2 regions of the Massilia sp. SYSU DXS3249 genome follow, and region 2 is predicted to be linked to the other one. Evidence: predicted binding sites of a transcription regulator. Region 2 holds the regulator's gene; the other holds the start of a gene.
The links. Region 2 encodes FNR, which switches genes on or off when oxygen is low (the NO sensors DNR and NnrR bind a similar motif). Its sites were predicted from a motif close to TTGATNNNNATCAA; they were not measured.
Positions count from the first base shown of each region.

Region 1: a site for FNR is predicted at 2,398-2,411, ahead of ACWCIA_RS01455 (agglutinin biogenesis protein MshI). Genes of this name have one in related genera too.

Region 1 covers NZ_JBSIPX010000001.1:318,763-322,971, forward strand. The annotation lists gene ACWCIA_RS01450 (DUF6701 domain-containing protein) at 1-2,328, shown strand, start outside; gene ACWCIA_RS01455 (agglutinin biogenesis protein MshI) at 2,475-3,416, shown strand; gene ACWCIA_RS01460 (PilN domain-containing protein) at 3,413-4,045, shown strand; gene ACWCIA_RS01465 (hypothetical protein) at 4,042-4,209, shown strand, end outside.
Region 2 covers NZ_JBSIPX010000004.1:17,336-21,544, reverse strand. The annotation lists gene ACWCIA_RS06275 (cytochrome ubiquinol oxidase subunit I) at 1-1,288, opposite strand, end outside; gene fnr (fumarate/nitrate reduction transcriptional regulator Fnr) at 1,514-2,281, shown strand; gene ACWCIA_RS06265 (VOC family protein) at 2,390-2,818, opposite strand; gene ACWCIA_RS06260 (DUF885 domain-containing protein) at 3,002-4,209, opposite strand, start outside.

The sequences.
Region 1 (4,209 bases), on a different contig from region 2:
GATTTCGATGCCTACGATACCAAGGTGACGCTCTGGTCCGGCTTTGACGCGACGGTCACGACCACGTACCGCACCGGGCAGGACATGGTCCTGCTGAATGCGGAAATCCTGGTGGTGCCGACCATCCCGGTGTCGGACTTGTCGGTCGCGCTGGCGCGTTCGGGGCCCTTCGAGGTCGGCCAGAACGCCGAGTACACGGTCACCGTCACCAACAACGGCCCCTATACCGAAGCAGGCCCGATTACCGTCAGCAGCACGCTGCCGGCGGGCATGACCTATGTGTCCGGCAGCGGCAGCGGCTGGACCTGCAGCGCGAACGGTGCGAACGGGGTCTGCACCTATAGGGGTGCGCTTGCGCCGGGAACGAGCGCACCGCCCCTGCAGGTCACGGCCGCGGTGAAGACGACCGGCGAGAAGACCAGCACGGTGACGGTGGCGGGCACCGGCGACGACAATCCGGCCAACGATTCCGCGTCCGACACGGCCACCGCCATCGACCGAACCGTATCGACCGACCCGACCCCGGCGACCTTGGATCCCTACCTGTTCACCGATAGCGCGTGCACGCCCGGGATCAAGATCGGCGCGGCGGGACAGGGCTGCAAGCTCTACACCGCTGCGGTCGTGGGCGGGCGCGCCGCGCCGGTCTTCATCACCGCCACGCGCGAGGGCACGCCCGCCGCGCCGAGCGACACGGCCGCCACCACGCGCTCCATGCAGTTCGCCCTCGCATGCATCAATCCCGTTGCCGGCACGGTAGCCGCCGCCTACGCGGGCGCGGCCATCCCGGCCTGCGCGGCGGCCGGGCAGCCGCTGGCCTGGTCGAACGCGGTCGACGTCAGCTTCCCGGCGAAAACGGCGTCGGTCAAATACGACTTCGTCTATAACGACGTCGGCCAGGTCAGGCTCAGCCTGAGAGAAGGCGGCGGCACCGCCGCGACCGAGCCGTTTGTCAGCGCGCCGCTGCGCATCGAGTTCAAGAGCATCCGCTACGGTAACATCGTCAATCCCGGCAATACCACGCCTGCCAGCGCCGGCTTCGCACCGGCCGGCGCGACGTTGACGGTCGAGATCGGCGCGCGGCTGGACGGCGCGGCGGGCTCTGCGCCGGCATTCGCGCCGAACTTCGGCAACGAGAAATTCCGGCCCGGCCTGGCGCTGGGCCGCTCGGCGCTCCCCGGCGTCGGCATCGCCAGCCTGGGTGAACTCTTCGAAACCGGCGCCCGCGCCTGGAAGGGCGGCATCATGGCCACCGAGGCGTCATGGAGCGAAGCCGGTGCGATCGGATTCGGAACCGGCCTGGTGGACGCCGCCGATCCCGCAGACGCCGGCAAACAAAACTTCTACCTCGGCGTGCCGGTCCCCGGCAGCACGGCCGCGGTCGGGCGCTTCTATCCGGCCTATTTCAAGACCATCGTCACCGGTCCCTTCGATTGCCCGGCCAACCTTCCCGGGGTCTACCCCTGCCCGCGCGACGATCGCGGCGCCGTCTATTCCGGGCAGCCCTTCGACATCACGGTCGAGGCCTACAACGCGAACAACGAACGGCTGAAGAATTTCACCGGCGACTGGTTCAGGACGGTGACCCTGAGCGCCGTGAGCGCGGCCGGCGGCACGCCGCTCGCGTCCAACCTGGTGCCGCAGGCCGGCGAAACGAAGGTCGCGATCACGAAGACGACCGCGCTGTTCGACCCGGTGGCGAATACGACCCTGAACGTGATGCAGGCCAGCGCCGCCTACCGGCTGGCCGTGGGATACAGCAACCTGCAGCCGCGCGCGACCAATTTGACGGCGCCGACCGCCGTGTTCGTGCGCGCCGCCGCCACCGAAAATGTTTTGGGCGGCAATATCGAGATCAGCTCGCTGCGCACCGGCGAGGTGTCGGACGAGGGCGGGGTGCTGGCGCTCAACGGCCGCCTGAAAGTGCCGAACGCGCTCGGCAGCGACATCCTGCGCACGGCGCTCGGCCTGCGCGCCGAATACTGGGCGGGCGCCGCGGGCTGGCTGGCCAACCCGGCCTACGCGGATGCCGCCGGCGCCCCCGGCACGGCGACGCGCTTCCTGAGCTGTTCGCCGAAGTTCGCCAGCGCCGGCACCACCTGCGACACGAACGTGGCGGCGGCGTCCAGCCCGCAGCAGGTGCGCCTGGCCAGGGGCGCCGGCGTCCTCTGGCTGCGCGCACCAGGCAAGCTGGCCGGCGGCGCCGCGCGCAGCGGCAATGTCACCCTGCAATTCGACGGCTGGCCCTGGCTGCCGAGCACGATCGGGCGGGTGACGTTCGGCACCCATCGCAGCCCCGTAATCTACGTGCGCGAAATGTATTTCTAAACCTGCGGTGTTGCAGGGGCGGCCCATCGGTGCAGGCGCCGCCGATTTTCTTCGATCTCCTGAGCGATCTTGAATATAATCAAGTTTTTACGGTCAGACCGTCCCTGACCCTTGTCCGAAGCCCGCTTCACTCCACCACGGCCCGCATGCGTTTTTTTAGAAAAGCAAAGAAAAGAGAAGGCTGGCTCGCCATCGCGCTGCAACGCGACGGCCTCGCCGTCATCAGCATGCAGACCTCTCCCGATATTCGTCCCCAGGTGCGCCAGGCCGTGTTCTACCCGGGAAAAAACTACGCCGAGCTGCTCGAGAAAGCGGGCCGCGAGCTGCACGCCCATGCCTACCGCTCTATCACCGTGCTGGCCGGCGGCGAATACCAGATCCTCTCGGTCGACGCGCCGAACGTGGCGCCCGACGAACTGAAGACGGCGGTGCGCTGGCGCCTGAAGGACATGCTCGACTTCCACGTCGACGATGCCACCATCGACGTGCTCGACCTGCCGGTCGACCCCAATGCGGCCGTGCGGGCCCAGCATTCGATGTTCGCCATCGCCGCGCGCAACAGCGTGATCGAGGCGCGCCAGAAGCTGTTCACGGCGGCGAGGGTGGAGCTGGCCGTGATCGACATCCCCGAGACGGCCCAGCGCAACATCTCGGCTTTGGTCGAGCCGCCGGGACGCGGCGTGGCCATGCTCTCCTTCGGCGAGGAGGGCGGCCTGCTGACCGTGTCCTACCGGGGCGAGCTGTACCTGACGCGCCGTATCGACCTCTCGCTCGACCAGTTGCTCGACGAGGACCTGGAGCGGCGCCATGCCAGCTTCGACCGCGTCACCCTCGAGCTGCAGCGTTCGCTCGACAATTTCGAGCGCCAGTATTCCTTCATCAGCGTGGCCAAGCTGGTGCTGGCGCCCTCGAGCGTGCAGGGCCTGGACGACTACCTGTCGAGCAACCTCTACACGCCGGTCGACACGCTCGACCTGGCCACGCTGTTCGACTTCGAGCGCGCCCCCGGGCTGGCCGACCCGCTGCAGCAGCAGCGGTTCCTGGTGCCGCTGGGCGCCGCGTTGCGCCACGAGGAGACGGCGCTGTGAGCCAGCAGATCAACCTGTTCAACCCGGTCTTCCTGCAGCAGAAGAAGATCTTTTCGGCGCGCACCATGGCCGCGTCGCTGGGTGCGCTGCTGGTCGGCGTGGCCGCGCTCCAGCTGTACGGGAACATGCGGGTGGCCTCCCTGCAGGCCCAGGCCGACGCCGGCGCCGAGCAGCTCGGGAAGACCGAGGCGCGCCTGGCCACCGTCAACAAGGAGTTCGCGCCGCGCCAGAAGGACCCGGCCCTGGACAGTGAACTGGCCGAGGTCCAGCGCCAGCTGGCCGCGCTGCGCGAGGTCTCCGGCGTCCTGGAACGAGGCGAACTCGGCAACACCCGCGGCTATGCCGAGTACTTCCGCGCCCTGGCGCGCCAGCATGTGGACGGCCTCTGGCTGACCGGCCTGAGCATCCAGGGCGCCGGCGCCGAGATCGGCGTGCGCGGGCGCGCGCTCGACCCGGCGCTGGTGCCGGGCTACCTGAACCGCCTGACGCGCGAACCGGTCCTGCAGGGCAAGTCCTTCGGCGGCATGCAGATCACTGCCGCCGCCGGTACTGCGGGTGCCGCCCCGGGCGCCGCCACGTCCTATGTCGAATTCAGCCTGTCCTCCGGCGCGGAGCCGGCGAAGCCATGAAAGAGCGCCTGATCCAGCTGGCCGCCCGCGTCGACGCGCTCACCCTGCGCGAGCGCGTGCTGCTGTTTGCGGCCGGCGCGGCCGCCATTGTGTTCGTCGCGTTTTTCGTCGGGCTCAAGCCGATGTTCGCGAAGCAGGAGGCGCTGCGCCGCCAGATCGTGCAG
Region 2 (4,209 bases):
GCACGTAGGCGGTGCCGGCGCCGAACACGAAGAGGTAGGCGACCACGAACAGGGCCAGCGTGAGCGCGAGCGTCCCGGCGCCGTGCGGCGAGACGGCGTCCGCCGTCCTCAGCACGCCGTACACGACCCAGGGCTGGCGCCCCACTTCGGTGGTGACCCAGCCGGCGAGGATGGCCACCAGCCCGGCCGGCCCCATCCACAAGGCACCGCGCAGGAAAGCGCGGCTGGTGAAGATCCGCCCGCGCCGCCTGAGCAGCAGGCTCCAGGCGCCGAGGGCGATCATCAGCAGGCCCAGTCCGACCATCAGGCGGAAGCTCCAGAACACGATCAGGGAGTTCGGCCGGTCGGCGGGGGCGAATTCCTTCAGGCCGGCAATCTGCCCGGACCAGGTATGGGTCAGGATCAGGCTGCCCAGGTGCGGGATGCCGACCGCGTAGCGCGTCTGCTCGGCCTCCATGTCGGGAATCCCGAACAGCAGCAGCGGCACCGCCTCGCCGGGCTCGTTCTGCCAGTGTCCTTCCATCGCCGCCAGCTTGGCGGGCTGGTGCTCGAGCGTGTTGAGGCCGTGGAAGTCGCCGATGACCGCCTGGACGGGCGCCGCGAGCAGGATCATCCACATCGCCATCGACAGCATCTTGCGCACCGCCGGGTTGTCCCTGCCCTTGAGCAGTTGCCAGGCCCCGACCGCGCCGACGATCAGCGCCGTGGTGAGGTAGGCCGCCGCCACCATGTGCAGCAGGCGGTAGGGAAACGAGGGATTGAAGACGATCGCCAGCCAGTCGGCCGGCACCATGCGCCCGCCCTCGATGGCATAGCCCTGTGGGGTCTGCATCCAGCTGTTGGCGGCCAGGATCCAGGTGGCGGAAATCAGGGTGCCGACCGCGACCATGCAGGTGGCGACGAAATGCAGGTGCGGGCCGACCCGGGTCCAGCCGAACAGCATTACGCCGAGGAAGCCCGCCTCCAGGAAGAAGGCGGTCAGCACTTCGTAGGCCAGCACCGGGCCCATGATCGAACCGGCGAACTCGGACATGGCGCCCCAGTTGGTGCCGATCTGGTAGGCCATCACGATGCCCGACACCACGCCCATGCCGAACATGACGGCGAAGATCTTCAGCCAGAAATGGTAGAGGTCGACATACACCGCGCGCTTGGTGCGCAGCCAGGACAATTCGAGGACGGCGAGGTAGCTTGCCAGGCCGATGGTGACCGCCGGGAACAGGATGTGGAAGGACATCGTGAACGCGAACTGGATGCGGGCCAGGTCCAACGCCGATAAGCCGAACATGAGCACTCCCGAGGATGAACTGTCGAGAATCTAGCATGGGTAAAGGTGCGCACAGTTGGCAAGCTGTCCATGCTCGCGAAAGGCGGTGCGAAGCGTAGGGAGCCGTTGCGTACTTACATCGCAAGCGCGCATGTGGACGGCCTTGTCCGGAAAAACCGGGAATGGGGACGGCTCAGCGGTCTATAATGGACCGGCCACGTTTTTACCTCGTTTCTTCGTCCTAACATGACCCAAGGCATCCCACTTCCCGCGACGGCGCCGATCAGTCTCGGCGCGATCAAGGCCAGCTGCAGCGCCTGCAGCATGCACCAGCTCTGCCTGCCGATGGGGCTCGACGACGCCGACATCAACCGGCTCGACCAGATCATCGGCCGCCGCCGCCGCCTCGCGCGCGACGAGCGCCTGTACGCCATGGGCGAGCCCTTCCGCAGCCTGTACGCGATCCGCTACGGCCATTTCAAGACCTACCAGGTCAATGCCGCCGGCGAGCAGCAGATCACCGGCTTTCAGATGGCCGGCGAGCTGCTCGGCATGGACGCGATCAGCGGCGACCGCCACCACTGCGACGCGGTGGCGCTGGAAGACAGCGAAGTCTGCGAAATTCCGTTCGCACGCCTGGAAGACCTGTTCGGCCAGGTGCCCGCCCTGCTCCGCCATTTTCACCGGATCATGAGCCAGGAGATCACGCGCGAGCAGAACGTGATGCTTCTGTTGGGCAATATGCGCGCCGAGCAGCGCTTTGCAGTGTTCCTGGTGAACCTGTCCGCACGTTATGCGGCGCGCGGCTACTCCTCGACCAGCTTCGGGCTGCGCATGTCGCGCGAGGACATCGGCAACTACCTGGGCCTGACGATCGAGAGCGTGAGCCGGCTCCTGTCGCGCTTCAAGAAACAGGGCTGGATCGAAGTCGACAAGCGCGAGGTGCGCCTGCTCGAGCCGGCCAAGCTGAAGGCGATTGCGGCCGGCACCGACCAGTGCAGCCCGATGAGCTGAGTGCCTAATAAAACCTCCATGGCTGCGTTGCATCGTCTCGCCGTACCCTGGTACTGTCTTCGACGATGCGCCTTGCCCTGGAGGTTTTCTTAGGCGCTCCCCTCCGGATTAAAAAGTAACCCGCACCGCCGGGGCGCTGCGCTGCGCCTCGCCGTGGTAAACGGCTTCGATGTTGTTGCCGTCCGGATCGAGCGCGAAGGCAGCGTAATAGCCGGGGTGGTAGGCGCGTTCCCCGGGGCCGCCGTTGTCCTTGCCGCCCGCGGCCAGTGCTGCCTTGTGGAAAGCATCGACCATCTCGCGGCTGCCCGCCTGGAAGGCCAGGTGGTGGCGCCCGGTCAGCATGCCCTGCGCGGCCTCGCTGTCGGCGGTCGAGACGAACAGTTCGTCGGCCCAGAAATAATCCTCGCCGCTAGCCGCCAGCGGCACGCCCAGCGCTTCGAATACTGCCGTATAAAACCTGCGCGACGCAGGGAGGTTGCGCACCACGAGCTGGATGTGGTCGATCAGGCGGCCGCGGTAGAGTTCCTGGGTTTCCATAGCGCACTCCTTCGGAAAGAGGTGGTCGGGAATCCATTCTATCGTGCGGCGGACGTAGGGTGGGCTCTCGAGCCCACGCGGTTTCATCACGTGCATGGACGCGCTGCCTGCGCGTCCGCGGCATGGTCGCCTGGACGCAGAGTACGTACCGCGTGGGCACAAGTGCCCACCCTACCGGTCGGTTCAGGCCTTCGCCTTCTCCTTCGCGATCCAGCCGTCGACCAGCTGGCCCAGCACGTCGAGCGGCACGGAACCGGCGCCGAGGACCATGTCGTGGAAGGCCGGCAGCGAGAATTTCGGGCCGAGTTCGGCCTTGGCCTTCTCGCGCAGCTCCAGGATGCGCAGCATGCCGATCATGTAGGCCGTGGCCTGGCCCGGCCAGGCGACGTAGCGGTCCACTTCCTGCACGTTGATGCCGTAGTCGACCGCCTGCTGGCGCGTCCAGCCCTTCATGTGCAGGCCGGTGTCGACCACCAGGCGGCGTGCGCGGAACAGTTCCGACCCGAGCGCGCCCAGGAGGCCCGGCACGTCGCCGGTCTTTTCGTCCCCGTACCAGCCCTGCTCCACCGCCAGGCGTTCGGTGTACAGCGCCCAGCCTTCGCTGTGCGCGCTGCCGCCGCTGAAGATGCGCTGGCTGCGGTATTTCGGGATGCCGGTCAATTCCTGCTGGATCGCCAGCTGGAAGTGGTGGCCGGGTACCGCCTCGTGGTAGGACAGGCTGCGCATGCGGATCATGTCGAAGGTCGGACCGCGCATCGGCACCCAGAACACGCCCGGGCGGCTGCCGTCCGGCGCCGGCAGCGAGTAGTGGGCGGCGGCCGAGGCCTCGGTCAGCGGCGGCTCGCGCAGCACGACGACCGGGGCTCGCGGCTTCAGGTTGAACAGGCTGGCGCTGCGCCGCTCGGCGTCCTTCACCATCTCGACGTACTTGGCCAGGATGGCCGGGCGCGGGTCCTCTCCATCCTTCACCTTCGGCTGGAAGGTGGCGTCGAGCGCCTTCATGCGCGCCTCGATGCTGCCCTCGTTGAAGCCGAGCGAGCGCAGGTGCTTGTCCATCTCGCCTTCGATGCGCGCCACTTCGCGCAGGCCGATCGCATGGATCTCCTCGGCGCCGAGCGTGGTGCTGGTGTAGTTGGCGAGCGCGCGGGCATAGGCTTTGGCGCCGTCGGGCAGGCGCGAGATGCCGGCCGTGTCGGTGGTCTTCGGATGCAGCTCGGCCATGAAGGCTTGCACGCGGGTGTAGGCCGGGCGGATCTTGTCCTCGACGATTTTCGTCGCGCGCGCGATCGCCGCCGTACGCGCCGCGGGCGTCAGGTCCTTCAACTCTGCCGTGCGCTGCTCGAGCGAGGTCACCAGCACGTTCTGCGGCGCGGCCGGCTTGAGGAAGGTGT